DNA from 3 places in the Streptomyces sp. NPDC094034 genome. Region 3 is predicted to be linked to each of the others. Evidence: predicted binding sites of a transcription regulator. Region 3 holds the regulator's gene; each other region holds the start of a gene.

Region 1 (5,037 bases), on a different contig from region 3:
GCGCTCTCGTGCCGCGAATGCGGAGAGCGTTTCGACCTCGGCCCCATTTTCGCCTGTGCCAGCTGTTTCGGGCCGCTCGAAGTGGCGTACGACCTGCCGAGCGGCACCCCCGAAGAGCTGAAGAGGCGTATCGCCGAGGGCCCGGACAACATCTGGCGCTACGCGCCGCTGCTGCCCGTTCCCGCCGATGTGGCCACGAAGCCCAATATCAACCCCGGCTTCACCAAGCTCGTCAAGGCCGACAACCTCGCCCGTGAACTGGGCGTCACCGGCTCCCTGCACATCAAGGACGACTCCGGCAACCCGACGCACTCCTTCAAGGACCGCGTCGTCGCCATCGCCGTGGAAGCGGCCCGCGCCTTCGGATTCACCACGCTCTCGTGCTCCTCCACGGGCAATCTGGCCGGCGCGGTCGGCGCCGCCGCCGCCCGCGCCGGCTTCCGCTCCTGCGTCTTCATCCCGCACGACCTGGAGCAGGGCAAGGTCGTCATGGCGGCGGTGTACGGCGGTGAACTCGTCGGTATCGAGGGCAACTACGACGACGTCAACCGATTCTGTTCCGAGCTGATCGGCGACCCGCTGGGCGAGGGCTGGGGCTTCGTCAACGTCAACCTGCGCCCGTACTACGGCGAGGGCTCCAAGACGCTGGCGTACGAGATCTGTGAGCAGCTCGGCTGGCGGCTGCCCGACCAGATCGTCGTCCCGATCGCCTCGGGCTCGCAGCTCACGAAGATCGACAAGGGTCTCCAGGAGCTGATCAAGCTGGGCCTGGTCGAGGACAAGCCGTACAAGATCTTCGGCGCCCAGGCCGAGGGCTGCTCGCCAGTGTCCACCGCCTTCAAGGCCGGACTCGATGTCGTACGGCCCCAGAAGCCGGACACCATCGCCAAGTCCCTGGCGATCGGCAACCCGGCCGACGGCCCGTACGTCCTGGACATCGCCCGCCGCACCGGCGGCGCCGTCGAGGACGTCGACGACGAGCAGATCGTCGACGCGATCAAGCTGCTGGCGCGCACCGAGGGCATCTTCGCGGAGACGGCCGGGGGTGTGACGGTCGGCGTGACGAAGAAGCTGATCGAGGCCGGTCTCCTCGACCCGGCGCTGACCACCGTCGTCCTGAACACCGGCGACGGTCTCAAGACGCTCGACGCCGTCGCCCCGACGACCGGCCCGACGGCGACCATCCGCCCGAGCCTGGACGCGTTCCGCGACGCCGGCCTGGCCCGCAGCTGACAACCGGCGACCGGCGACGGGCCCCGCGACCGGCGGCAGGCGACCGGCTACCAGCGACCGGCCCCGCGACCGGCGACTGACGACCACCACGACGTTACGGAAGACGGAAGGCAGAACACCACCATGAGCGTCAACGTCCGCATCCCCACCATTCTCCGTACGTACACCGGCGGCAAGGCCGAGGTCGCCGCCGAGGGGGCGACCCTCTCCGAGGTCATCCAGTCCCTGGAGACGAACCACCCGGGCATCGCCGCCCGCGTCCTGGACGACCAGGGCAAGCTGCGCCGCTTCGTGAACGTGTACGTGAACGACGACGACGTCCGCTTCGAACAGGGCCTGGAGACCGCCACCCCGGCGGGCGCAGGTGTCTCGATCATTCCCGCCGTCGCCGGAGGCTGATCCCCGCATCCTCCTCCGCTCTGTGACTGGTACGGCCCCCTCCGTGAGAGAAGCGGAGGGGGCCGTTCTACATGGTTGAGCGCGGTACAGTAGGGGAACGCCCCGCTGTCGCCTCTGCCGAACGCATGCGAGAACGCGACAACATGGGGTCGAAGTCGGAGTGCCGTATGCGCCGTAGGTGCGCTTTGCCCGGCCCGACTTGCCCTGGAACGCAGGGAATTCAACGCTATGCCTGTTCAGCCATGCCCAGAATTCTCGTCCGATTGACCTGTTGCAGAGGGCAGTTGGGCAGATACATTCAGCCGCGGTCGACGCGTTCCGGCGCGAAGTGTGGCCCCGTGCAAGGGCCAGTAATAGGGGAGTTAGGCATGGCTCAGGGCACCGTCAAGTGGTTCAACGCGGAGAAGGGCTACGGCTTCATCGCGGTAGACGGTGGTGCGGATGTTTTCGTCCACTACAGCGCGATCCAGATGGACGGTTACCGCACCCTTGAAGAAGGTCAGCGAGTGGAGTTCGAGATCTCGCAGGGCCAGAAGGGTCCGCAGGCGGACATGGTCAAGCTCGCCGTCTGATCCCGGCGCGATCGGCCACCGACGCACTGATGTACGAACTCACGACGCACGACTCGTGACTCACGCCGAAGGGTCCGCATCCCGAACAGGGGATGCGGACCCTTCGTGCGTTCCGGCCGGTCCGGAGCGTCCGGAGGGGCCTCGGCGGGGCCTCGGCGGGGCCTCGGCGGGGCCGCTGCGAACGGGAGGAGCTTGCACTCTCGGGGGTCGAGTGCTAATCATTGCGTTAGCACTCTGCAAGTGAGAGTGACAACTTAAGGACCGGGTCGGTGAGGCCCGAAGAGCCGGTGGGGCAAGGAACCGCACGGCTCTCAGGCCGTCCGTCGCGGGCGCCAGCGCGGTCCGGAGCAATCCTTCCCCAAGCTCTCAACTGCGTTCGAGCAGGGGAGACCCCATCCGTCCGGGAGGACCACTTCACATGGCCAAGATCATCGCGTTCGACGAGGAGGCACGGCGCGGTCTCGAGCGCGGGATGAACCAGCTCGCCGACGCCGTCAAGGTCACCCTTGGCCCCAAGGGCCGAAACGTCGTCCTGGAGAAGAAGTGGGGCGCCCCCACGATCACCAACGATGGTGTGTCCATCGCCAAGGAGATCGAGCTGGAGGACCCGTACGAGAAGATCGGCGCCGAGCTGGTCAAGGAAGTCGCCAAGAAGACGGACGACGTCGCCGGTGACGGTACGACCACCGCCACGGTGCTCGCCCAGGCGCTGGTCCGCGAGGGCCTGCGCAACGTGGCCGCCGGTGCCAACCCGATGGCCCTCAAGCGCGGTATCGAGAAGGCCGTCGAGGCCGTCTCCGGTGCCCTGCTGGAGCAGGCCAAGGACGTGGAGACCAAGGAGCAGATCGCTTCGACCGCCTCCATCTCCGCCGCCGACACCCAGATCGGCGAGCTGATCGCCGAGGCGATGGACAAGGTCGGCAAGGAAGGCGTCATCACCGTCGAGGAGTCGCAGACCTTCGGTCTTGAGCTTGAGCTCACCGAGGGCATGCGCTTCGACAAGGGCTACATCTCGGCGTACTTCGCCACCGACATGGAGCGTATGGAGGCGTCCCTGGACGACCCGTACCTCCTGATCGTCAACTCCAAGATCGGCAACGTGAAGGACCTCCTTCCGCTGCTGGAGAAGGTCATGCAGTCGGGCAAGCCCCTGCTGATCATCGCGGAGGACGTCGAGGGCGAGGCGCTGTCGACCCTGGTCGTCAACAAGATCCGTGGCACCTTCAAGTCCGTCGCCGTCAAGGCCCCGGGCTTCGGTGACCGCCGCAAGGCCATGCTCAACGACATCGCCATCCTCACCGGCGGTACGGTCATCTCCGAGGAGGTCGGCCTCAAGCTGGAGAACGCCGGCCTGGACCTGCTGGGCCGCGCCCGCAAGGTCGTCATCACCAAGGACGAGACCACCATCGTCGACGGTGCCGGTGACAGCGACCAGGTCGCCGGCCGGGTCAACCAGATCCGCGCCGAGATCGAGAACAGCGACTCGGACTACGACCGCGAGAAGCTCCAGGAGCGCCTCGCGAAGCTGGCCGGCGGCGTGGCCGTCATCAAGGCCGGCGCCGCGACCGAGGTCGAGCTCAAGGAGCGCAAGCACCGCATCGAGGACGCGGTGCGCAACGCCAAGGCCGCCGTCGAGGAGGGCATCGTCGCCGGTGGTGGCGTGGCTCTGCTCCAGGCTTCCTCGGTCTTCGAGAAGCTTGAGCTGACGGGCGACGAGGCCACTGGTGCCGCGATCGTCAAGCTCGCGTTGGAGGCTCCGCTCAAGCAGATCGCCGTCAACGGTGGTCTTGAGGGCGGCGTCGTCGTGGAGAAGGTCCGCAACCTGACGGTGGGTCACGGCCTGAACGCCGCGTCCGGCGAGTACGTCGACATGATCGCCGAGGGCATCATCGACCCCGCGAAGGTGACGCGCTCTGCCCTGCAGAACGCCGCCTCCATCGCGGCGCTGTTCCTCACCACCGAGGCCGTCATCGCCGACAAGCCGGAGAAGGCCGGCGCGGCCCCGGCCGGCGGCGGCATGCCGGGCGGTGACATGGACTTCTGAGCCTGACGGCTCGGACCCGGTCCATGGTCTGAAGTGACCGAGGGCGGTACCCCTTCGCGGGGGTGCCGCCCTCGGGCGTTTCAGCGAGGCTTCGTCAGCGGGTGTAGTCCTTGAGCTTCTCGGTTTCCAGGGTGATGGAGACGGGGTGCGGGAGCTTGACCGTAGCGCCGTAAGGGCGTGTGGTGCGCGTCTGGTATTTGCCCTTCCGCGGATCGGTGTAAAGGACCATTTCTTCCGCGTCGCGGTCGATGAGGAGATAGACGGGGATGTCCGCCGCCGCGTAGCCATCGCGCTTCTCGGTGCGGTCGCGGCGGTCCGTGTCGTGGTCGTGAGAAGTCACTTCGACTGTCATCAGTACGCCGTCGGGGCTGGCCCACTCACCATCCTGGTCCACGAAGTGGTCGAGCGGTGCGAGGGCGCCGTCCGCGCGGGCGCGGCCGTTGCGGTAGGTCTCCGTGAGGAGTCCCTGCGCCGGGTGCAACGCGAGTTCGGGACGTTGCTGCATGCACTGCCGCAGGAGCCACATGGCAATGGCCCCGTGAAGCTGGTCCGGCACGGGCTTGACCTCTAGCTTTCCGTTGATGAATTCGAGCAGCACCGTCTCGGGAGCCTTGCGAGCAAGTTCCTCGAAGTCCTCGACGGACATCTGCGGCCGCACGTCGTCGCCTCTTCCCCTCCGTGGTGCCCCGGATTTATGGCGGCGGATCGACTGGATGGTCATGTACGAGTCCTTTCGGGTGGGCGGGTCGCCGCCGCGCGGGCCTCGGCGACGCGGGCGCGGAGCTGGGC
Region 2 (5,037 bases), on a different contig from region 3:
GGGTCGTCAATGTGGCGTCGGTGGCGGCGTTCGTACCGCGCGGGACGTACGGCGCCTCGAAGGCCTGGGTCGTGCAGTTCACCCAGGGCGCGGCGCGGGATCTGACCGGGTCGGGCGTACGGCTGATGGCGCTGTGCCCCGGTCTCGTGCGGACCGAGTTCCATGAGCGGGCCGGGATGGGCACGGACAATGTCCCGGGCTGGATGTGGCTGGACGCGGACAAGCTGGTGGCCGCCGCGCTGGCGGACCTGGCGCGCGGGAAGACGGTGTCCGTACCGGATCCGCGCTACAAGGCGATGATGGGAGCGGTGAAGCTGGCCCCGCGCGGGCTGCTCGGCGGGATCACCTCGAAGACCGGCCGCAAGTACGGCCCGCGGTAAGCGGTCACGCAGGAGGCCCGGCACCCCCTGGAAGGGGTACCGGGCCTCGGTGCGTTCGTCCGGCCGGACGGTTACGCGCCGTGCGACGTCAGTGGCTGTGGCCGTGGCCGCCGTGACCCGCGTCGGCCTCTTCCTCGGCCGGCTTCTCGACGACCAGGGTCTCGGTCGTGAGCAGCAGCGAGGCGATGGACGCGGCGTTCTCCAGGGCGGAGCGCGTGACCTTGACCGGGTCGATGACGCCGGCCTTCACCAGGTCGACGTACTCGCCGGTCGCGGCGTTGAAGCCGTTGCCCTTGTCCAGCTCCGCCACCTTGGAGGTGATGACGTAGCCCTCAAGACCGGCGTTCTCGGCGATCCAGCGCAGCGGCTCGACGACGGCGCGGCGGACGACCGCGACACCGGTGGCCTCGTCGCCCTCCTTGCCGAGGTTGCCTTCGAGCACCTTGGCGGCGTGCACCAGAGCGGAGCCACCACCGGAGACGATGCCCTCCTCGACCGCGGCGCGGGTCGCGGAGATGGCGTCCTCCAGACGGTGCTTCTTCTCCTTCAGCTCCACCTCGGTGGCGGCGCCGACCTTGATCACGCACACGCCGCCGGCCAGCTTCGCGAGGCGCTCCTGGAGCTTCTCGCGGTCCCAGTCGGAGTCCGTGGACTCGATCTCGGCCTTGATCTGGTTGACCCGGCCGGCGACGTCGGTGGAGTTGCCGCCACCGTCGACGATGGTCGTGTCGTCCTTGGAGATGGTGACGCGGCGGGCGGAGCCCAGCACGTCCAGACCGGCCTGGTCGAGCTTGAGGCCGACCTCCTCGGCGATGACGGTCGCACCGGTGAGGGTGGCGATGTCGCCGAGCATGGCCTTGCGGCGGTCACCGAAGCCGGGGGCCTTCACCGCGACGGCGTTGAACGTGCCGCGGATCTTGTTGACGACGAGGGTGGAGAGCGCCTCGCCCTCGACGTCCTCGGCGATGATCAGCAGCGGCTTGGAGCCACCCGCCTGGATGACCTTCTCCAGCAGCGGCAGCAGGTCCTGGATGCTGGCGATCTTGCCCTGGTGGATCAGGATGTACGGGTCGTCGAGGACGGCCTCCATACGCTCCTGGTCGGTCACCATGTACGGGGACAGGTAGCCCTTGTCGAAGGCCATGCCCTCGGTGAAGTCCAGCTCAAGACCGAAGGTGTTGGACTCCTCGACGGTGATGACACCGTCCTTGCCGACCTTGTCCATCGCCTCGGCGATCAGCTCGCCGACCTGCTCGTCCTGGGCGGAGAGCGCGGCGACGGCGGCGATGTCGGACTTGTCGTCGATCGGGCGGGCGGTCGCGAGGAGCTCGTCGGACACGGCCTTGACCGCGGCGTCGATGCCCTTCTTCAGGGCGGCCGGGGAGGCGCCCGCGGCGACATTGCGCAGGCCCTCGCGGACCAGCGCCTGGGCCAGCACGGTGGCGGTGGTGGTGCCGTCACCCGCGATGTCGTTGGTCTTGGTCGCCACCTCCTTCACCAGCTGGGCGCCGAGGTTCTCGTACGGGTCCTCGACCTCTACCTCACGGGCGATCGTGACACCGTCGTTGGTGATGGTGGGGGCGCCGAACTTCTTGTCGATGACGACATTGCGGCCCTTGGGGCCGATCGTCACCTTCACCGTGTCGGCAAGCTTGTTGACGCCGCGCTCAAGGGCGCGACGGGCGTCCTCGTCGAACTTCAGGATCTTCGCCATGGGAGCTTCTCTGTCCTCTCAATGAACCGCGCCCCTGTCCGCCCGGCTGTCGCAGGGTGGCCAGGGGCGCGGTCCACAAGCAATTAGGTGAATTACTTCTCGATGATCGCGAGAACGTCGCGAGCCGAGAGGACGAGGTACTCCTCGCCGCTGTACTTCACTTCGGTGCCGCCGTACTTGCTGTACAGAACGACATCGCCGACGGAGACGTCGAGCGGAAGGCGCTCGCCGTTCTCGAATCGGCCCGGGCCCACGGCCAGGACGACGCCCTCCTGGGGCTTCTCCTTGGCGGTGTCCGGGATAACCAGGCCAGAGGCCGTGGTCTGCTCGGCGTCGAGCGGCTGGACCACAATGCGGTCCTCAAGCGGCTTGATGGCAACCTTGGTGCTGGCGGTCGTCACGATCCGACCTCCCCCTTCGGAGATCTCACGGGGTTGACTGTCTGAGGGTGGCGACCAAATAGATCCGTCGTCGCGGGTGCCGGACCTGTCAGTCGCGCTTTGGCACTCTCCAGTGGGGAGTGCCAGACCCGAGACTATGACTGCGATTAGCACTCGGTCAAGCGGAGTGCCAATGAGCGCGGTCGTGGCGGATTTCCCGGTGCGGAAAAGCGGCTCCTGGGCCGGGGTTCCTCACGGGTCGGGCAGGACCGAAGGGCAGTGCCGCAGCGGTGGCGACGGCGGCGAAGGGGTGGAGAACGGCGGGGACGGCGGGAACGGCGGCGAAGGCGGTGGCGCGGGCGACATCTCGTGCAGCCCGCAGACGGGGCGTACGGGGGCGCCCGCCGCGGACGGGGACGAGGACGGGGGCACGGACATCGGCCCCGCTCCCGATCCCGGACCCGGCGCCCCCGAACCGGCGCCGGCCCCCGCCCCCGGCCCCGGCCCCGCCTTCGCTCCAGGTCCGGGACCCGGTAGCGGCACAGGCACCGGGGGCGGGACCGAGTCATGCGGATTCACCCGCTGCGCCGCCTTGCGGCCAAGTCGTTCGATCGGGTCCATCGGGTCCATCGCGCCGGACGACTGCGCGCAGCCGGCCGCGAGGAGCGCACCGGCTGCCAGCACCCCGGCCAGCAGCCGGTGCGCGGGCCTCATACGTAGTCCTCCAGCCTGCCCACGGCGTATCCCTTGTCGGTGACGACCTTCATCACATGGCGGATCATGTCGGGCATCGAGCCCTTCCACTCGTCCCGTCCGCGGAAGTGGGTCAGGATGATGTCGCCGGGGTGCATGTCCCGGTCCCACTCGCGCCACTCCATGTGGTCGGGGAACGCCTCGGACGCCCAGATCGGCGCGGCCTTGATCCCGCACTCCTTCGCGGCGCGCAGCGTGTCGGCGTTGTAGTTGCCGTACGGCGGCCGGAAGAGCGTGGGCCGCTTCCCGTAGTTCCTCTCCAGCAGATCCTGCTGGCCGCAGATCTCCCGCTTCTGCTCCTCGTACGACAGACCCGGCATGTACGGGTGGTTGAGGGTGTGGTTCTGAATGGCGACCCCGCGGTCCCGCATCTGCCCGAAGTAGCCGTAGTTGTCGTTGATGACGTAATCGCTGAGGAAGGCGGTGTAGGGGATCTTCAGCTCGCTCATCATCCGCAGCAGTTCGGGGTCCTTCTCCGAACCGTCGTCCATCGTCAGGAAGACGACCTTCTTGCCGTCGACCGGAACGGTGGTGAACAGCGGCGGCAGATCCTCGCCCCCCTCGACCTCGAAGCCCTCACGGGTGCTGATCTCCGGCTTGACAGCGGGCGGCCTGGGCGCGGCCAAGGGGGTACTCGCGAGCCCCCACTTCTTCGCGGCGACGGCGCGCTCGGCCTGGGCGCGGCGTACGTTCTCGGGCGAGTAGAGCGCGTCCAGTTCGGCCGCTGTCCGCTCGCCCGGCACCCCGGGGGCGGCTGGCCGGCCCGGCTTCCCGGCGGCGGGCGCGGCGGGCGCGTGCTGCACCGGTTCGGCGGACCGGTCGGTACATCCCGAGCCGAGGGCTGCGACCAGCAGCGCGGCCAGAACCGTACGACCGCACCATCGCCTGGTTTCCCGCCTGGTGACGGGTGCGCGATATGCGGCCTGTGTGGACATTTCTTCTTTTTGTCGTACTAGCTGCATGGCGTCGCATCCTGTCAGCGCGCGGAGCCCGCGAGCACCCGACACCGCCGCCCCGGCGTGTACCGTCCCCCGGCTGGCCCACAATGGGGCGGGTGACCGACCGCGCCTCCTCCCCCGCCGCCTCGCCCCTTCCGGGACCGGCTCCTGCCACGCCGCTCCTCGCGCCCCTCCTCTCCGCCGAGGGGCAGGCGCTGCTCGCCGAGGTGCGCGACCACGACCCGGCTCAGGAACTCGCCCTCGCCACCCGGCTGCGCCGTGAGCACCCGGCCGAGCTGGTGTCGGCGGCGCTGGCGCAGGCGCGGCTGCGCCAGCGCGGGGTGGCGAAGTTCGGCGCGGCCGACGCGTACCGCATGTACTTCACACCGAACGGCGTCGAACAGGCCACGCGCGGCAGCGTCGCCGCTCACCGGGCCGCCCGCTTCCGCGCCCTCGCACCGGACTCCGGGAACTCCGGGAACTCCAGGGTCACGGACCTCTGCTGCGGCATCGGCGGGGACGCGATCGAACTGGCCCGCGCGGGACTCGCCGTGACGGCGGTCGACCTCGACCCGCTGACCTGCGAGATCGCCCTCACCAATGTGCGCACCCTGGCACCGGACGGTCCGCCCGTGACGGTGACCCGGGCGGATGTCCTGGAGTACGACACGACCGGGGCCGACTCCCTCTTCATCGACCCGGCGCGGCGCGGCGGCCGGGGCAGGATCTTCGATCCGGAGGCGTACTCACCGCCGTTGTCCTGGGCGATCGACGCGGTACGGCGGGTCGGCGCGGGCGCGGTCAAGATCGCGCCCGGCATCCCGCACGAACTGATCCCCGACGACTTCGAGGCCGAATGGATCTCGGACGGC
Region 3 (5,037 bases):
ACCGCCGCGATCTGACCCCCGCGCATCAGTCCGCCCGCGGCGATGATCGGGAGCTCCACGGTCTCCCTGACCTGGGTCACCAGCGAGAGCAGCCCGATCCCGGTGCCGTCGGTGGCCGGGTCGTCGCGGTGCGTGCCCTGGTGACCGCCGGCCTCGATGCCCTGGACGCAGAGGGCGTCGGCGCCGGACCACTGAGCGGTCTGGGCCTCCTCGGGGGTGGTCACCGTGACCACGGTGTACGTGCCGGCCTGGGCGAACGCGTCGAGCGTCGTCCTGGTCGGGCAGCCGAAGGTGAACGACACGACGGGCACCGGGTCGTCGAGCAGTATCGCCAGCTTCGCCTCGTAGCCGTCGTCCCGTCCGGCGTCGGGGTCGCCGAGCGGGGTCTCGTACCAGGTCGCCTCGCCGGCGAGCTGGTTGCGGTAGACCTCCACCGCCGCGCGGTCGGCGTAGCGCGGCTGCGGCATGAACAGGTTGATCCCGAAGGGCCGGCCGGTCAGCCCGCGCAACTGTTTGACCTCCTCGTACATGCCGTCCGCCGTTTTGTACCCGGCGGCGAGGAACCCGAGACCGCCGGCCTCGGAGACGGCCGCGGCCAGTTGCGGGCAGGAGGCGCCGCCCGCCATGGGGGCCTGCACGATCGGATACCGGCAGAGATCGGTCAGTGCGGAGGACATGCAGGCATCGTGTCATGCCTTGTATGACAGCTCCGAATCGGTGCCACCTCCGGCATGTGACAGAGGAAAGCGCGGCGCGGACACCACGCCCCGAGGCGCTCCAGGGGACAACGCCGGTGGCCCGGGGAGCACTCCCCGGGCCACCGGCGAAACCCGTTGTCCTAACGGCCGTTGAAGGCGTCCTTGAGCCGCGAGAACAGCCCCTGCTGCCCCGGCTGGAACTGGCCCGTGGGTCGTTCCTCGCCGCGCATCTTCGCCAGCTCCCGCAGCAGCCGTTCCTGCTCCGGGTCCAGCTTCGACGGGGTCATCACCTCGACATGGACGATCAGATCGCCCCGGCCGCCGCCCCGCAGATGCGTGATACCGCGGCCGTGCAGCGGAATCGACTGGCCCGACTGCGTACCGGGCCGGACGTCGATCTCCTCCAGGCCGTCCAGCGTCTCCAGCGGGCACTTCGTGCCGAGCGCCGCCGCGGTCATCGGGATCGTGACCGTGCAGTGCAGATCGTCACCGCGCCGCTGGAACACCGCGTGCGGCAGCTCGTGGATCTCGACATACAGGTCACCGGCGGGGCCGCCACCGGGGCCGACCTCGCCCTCGCCCGCGAGCTGGATGCGTGTGCCGTTGTCGACCCCGGCCGGGATCTTGACGGTGAGCGTACGGCGCGACCGGATCCGGCCGTCGCCCGCGCACTCGGGGCACGGCGTCGGCACGACCGTACCGAAGCCCTGGCACTGCGGACACGGCCGCGAGGTCATGACCTGGCCCAGGAAGGACCGGGTGACCTGCGAGACCTCACCGCGGCCCCGGCACATGTCACAGGTCTGCGCCGAGGTCCCCGGCGCCGCGCCCTCGCCCGAACAGGTCGTACAGACCACGGCCGTGTCGACCTGGATGTCCTTGGTCGTGCCGAAGGCCGACTCGTTGAGATCGATCTCCAGCCGGATCATCGCGTCCTGGCCGCGCCGCGTCCGCGAGCGCGGCCCGCGCTGCGACGCCGTACCGAAGAACGCGTCCATGATGTCGGAGAAGTTGCCGAAGCCACCGGCTCCGAACCCGCCCGCGCCCCCGCCGCCGCTCTGCGAGAGGGGGTCACCGCCGAGGTCGTAGACCTGCTTCTTCTGCGGGTCCGACAACACCTCGTAGGCGGCGTTGATCTCCTTGAAGCGCTCTTGCGTCTTGGGATCGGGATTGACATCCGGATGCAGCTCGCGCGCGAGTCTGCGGAATGCCTTCTTGATCTCGTCCTGAGATGCGTCGCGGCGTACGCCGAGTACGGCGTAGTAGTCCGTGGCCACTTACGACTCCGCCAGGATCTGTCCGACGTAACGTGCCACTGCGCGTACCGCTCCCATCGTTCCGGGGTAGTCCATGCGGGTCGGTCCGACCACGCCGAGTTTGGCGACTGCCTCGTCGCCAGAACCGTAGCCGACCGCGACGACGGACGTGGAGTTGAGCCCCTCATGGGCGTTCTCGTGCCCGATCCGTACGGTCATGCCGGGGTCCTTGGCCTCGCCGAGCAGCTTGAGAAGCACCACATGCTCCTCCAGCGCCTCAAGCACCGGCCGGATGGTCAACGGGAAATCGTGTCCGAAGCGGGTGATGTTGGCGGTACCGCCGATCATCAGCCGCTCCTCGGTCTCCTCAACCAGGGTTTCGAGCAGGGTCGCGAGCACCGTCGTGACGGTCCCCCGGTCCTCCTGCTCGAAGGAATCCGGCAGGTCCTGCACCAGCTGCGGGACATCCGCGAAGCGGCGCCCGACCACCCGGCTGTTGAGCCGGGCCCTCAGGTCCGCGAGCGAGGTCTCGCCGAACGGCGCGGGACAGTCGATCATGCGCTGCTCGACCCGTCCGGTGTCCGTGATCAGGACGAGCATCAGCCGCGCGGGCGCCAGCGCCAGCAACTCCACGTGCCGCACCGTCGAGCGGGTCAGCGAGGGGTACTGGACGACGGCGACCTGCCGGGTGAGCTGCGCCAGCAGCCGTACCGTACGACCCACGACATCGTCGAGATCCACGGCTCCGTCCAGGAAGTTCTGGATGGCGCGGCGCTCCGGCGAGGACAGGGGTTTGACCCCCGCCAGCTTGTCGACGAAGAGCCGGTATCCCTTGTCCGTCGGGATACGGCCCGCGCTGGTGTGCGGCTGGGCGATGAAGCCCTCGTCCTCCAGCACCGCCATGTCGTTGCGTACGGTCGCCGGGGAGACACCGAGCTTGTGCCGCTCGGTGAGCGCCTTGGAGCCGACGGGCTCTTCCGTCCCGACATAGTCCTGGACGATTGCGCGCAGCACCTCCAGCCTGCGTTCGCTGAGCATCGCACACCTCCAGCTCTCGTCCGTCGTTCCGGCCTTGGCACTCGCTCTGGAGGAGTGCCAGCACTCCCCCAGCCAGTGTACGGCCGTGGGGTACACCGCTAGCAAGAGCAGCCGACCACGCTACCCCGGGCTCGTGCCGGCCGGTGCCGATAGCGTCCCGTAGCGTCCCGGTATGAACGTCGCCTGGGAAGAATCCGGATGGGAGCCGCTGGCTCCGGGAGTGGGGCGGCTGCGGCTGCCGGGGTGGGACGCGACGACGGGACTGGCCGTGGGCGCCGACGCGGCGCTGCTCTACGACACGGGCTCCACGCTCCGCGAGGGCGCCGCGATCCGGGCACACACACGGACCCTGCTCGGCGGCCGTCGCGTGACCCATATCGCGCTGAGCCACCCGCACTTCGACCATGTACTGGGGACGGCCGCGTTCGCGGAGGCGGAGGTGTACGGGGCCGCGGGCATGGCGGAACTGCTCACCGGGGACACCGCGGGCCTGTACGAGGACGCCGTACGCCACGGGGTCGCCGCGGGGGAGGCAGCCGAGGCGGTGGACCTCCTGGTGGCGCCCCGGCACCCGGTGTCCGGGGAGGTGACGCTGAACCTGGGCGGCCTCCGGGTCGTGCTCGCGAACGCGGGGCCCGGTCATACCGCGCACGATCTCGCGATGCTGGTGCCCGGCTCCCCCGCGGTCGTCTTCTGTGGCGATCTGGTGGAGGAGTCCGGCGAGCCGCAGGCGGGCCCCGACGCGGTCCCGGCGCGCTGGCCGGCGGCCCTGGACCGGCTGCTGGCGCTGGGCGGCGAGGACGCGCTGTATGTGCCGGGGCACGGGGCGGTGGTGGACGCGGCGTTCGTACGGGCGCAGCGGGACGCGCTGGCCGCGCGGGCGGGGGCGTCGTAGCCGCCGCGCCGCGCCGCGGCCTATCGTCGTGCGCATGCGCAGCTACAGCCCTGATCTGACGCCCCCGTGGAAGAAGTCCACGCCCGCGCCCGAGGTCCCCGCCGAGCCGGATCTGGTGGTCGAGGAGGTGTCAACGGGCTTCTGCGGCGCGGTGATCCGCTGCGAGAAGACCGCCGAGGGTCCGACGGTCACGCTGGAGGACCGCTTCGGCAAGCACCGGGTCTTCCCGCTGCTGCCCGCCGGATTCCTCCTGGAGGGCCGTCCGGTGACCCTGGTCCGCCCGGCGACGGCGGACCCCTCCCGACCGTCCCGCACCGCCTCCGGCTCGGTCGCCGTCCCCGGGGTCCGCGCGCGCGTGGCGAGGGCGGGCCGCATCTATGTGGAGGGCCGGCACGACGCGGAGCTGGTCGAGAAGGTGTGGGGCGACGATCTGCGCGTCGAGGGCGTGGTCGTGGAATACCTGGGCGGCATCGACGATCTCCCGGCCATCGTCGGCGAGTTCGCGCCGGCCCCGGACGCGCGGCTGGGCGTCCTGGTCGACCATCTGGTACCGGGCTCGAAGGAGTCCCGCATCGCGTCCGCGGTGACGGGCGCGGACGTCCTGGTGGTGGGCCACCCCTACATCGACGTCTGGCAGGCGGTGAAGCCGTCGTCGGTGGGGATCGCGGCATGGCCGACGGTGCCGAGGGGCGAGGACTGGAAGACGGGGGTGTGCCGCGCGCTGGGCTGGCCGGAGAACACCGGGGCGGCGTGGCAGCACGTGCTGTCGCGTGTGCGCTCCTACCGGGACCTGGAACCCGCGCTGCTGGGGAGGGTGGAGGAACTGATCGACTTCGTCACGGTCGGCGGTACCGTCTGACGGGAGGAAGGCTCTCGAAGTCGGAGGTGTCGAGCTCGACTCCAAGCACTGCCAGGGGTACGGGGTCGCCGAACTTGCTGGTCCGCTCCGTGCGATAGTCGGCGCGCTCTCCGCTGCCGGCCGGTTCGGTGAGCAGCACACAGCGCTGCTCCATCGGGTCGATGATCAGATAAGCGGGCACATTGCCCGCTGCGTAGATCGAACGCTTAACGCCGTAGTCCCGATCGCCGCTGGTCTTGGAGACCACCTCAAGCACCAGGGTGACGTCCGGGGCCGGAATCAGCCGCCCCG

Evidence for each region. Region 3 encodes HrcA, which represses chaperone genes, less so after heat shock. Its sites were predicted from a motif close to TTNGCACTCNGNNNNNCNGAGTGCNAA; they were not measured.
Region 1: the regulator HrcA is predicted to act here: its motif matches at 2,431-2,457, upstream of groL (chaperonin GroEL).
Region 2: the regulator HrcA is predicted to act here: its motif matches at 2,642-2,668, upstream of groES (co-chaperone GroES).

What each region holds. Positions count from the first base shown of each region.
Region 1 is NZ_JBEOUD010000002.1:380,965-386,001, reverse strand. Features, by position in the region: gene thrC (threonine synthase) at 1-1,233, shown strand, start outside; gene ABTZ59_RS04125 (ubiquitin-like small modifier protein 1) at 1,357-1,632, shown strand; gene ABTZ59_RS04120 (cold-shock protein) at 2,001-2,204, shown strand; gene groL (chaperonin GroEL) at 2,623-4,248, shown strand; gene ABTZ59_RS04110 (Uma2 family endonuclease) at 4,343-4,894, opposite strand; gene ABTZ59_RS04105 (hypothetical protein) at 4,966-5,037, opposite strand, start outside.
Region 2 is NZ_JBEOUD010000014.1:35,403-40,439, forward strand. Features, by position in the region: gene ABTZ59_RS15125 (SDR family NAD(P)-dependent oxidoreductase) at 1-380, shown strand, start outside; gene groL (chaperonin GroEL) at 469-2,094, opposite strand; gene groES (co-chaperone GroES) at 2,187-2,495, opposite strand; gene ABTZ59_RS15140 (hypothetical protein) at 2,727-3,188, opposite strand; gene ABTZ59_RS15145 (polysaccharide deacetylase family protein) at 3,185-4,189, opposite strand; gene ABTZ59_RS15150 (class I SAM-dependent methyltransferase) at 4,273-5,037, shown strand, end outside.
Region 3 is NZ_JBEOUD010000001.1:281,440-286,476, forward strand. Features, by position in the region: gene ABTZ59_RS01270 (nitronate monooxygenase) at 1-677, opposite strand, end outside; gene dnaJ (molecular chaperone DnaJ) at 839-1,975, opposite strand; gene hrcA (heat-inducible transcriptional repressor HrcA) at 1,976-2,992, opposite strand; gene ABTZ59_RS01285 (MBL fold metallo-hydrolase) at 3,165-3,887, shown strand; gene ABTZ59_RS01290 (DUF3097 domain-containing protein) at 3,922-4,746, shown strand; gene ABTZ59_RS01295 (Uma2 family endonuclease) at 4,724-5,037, opposite strand, start outside.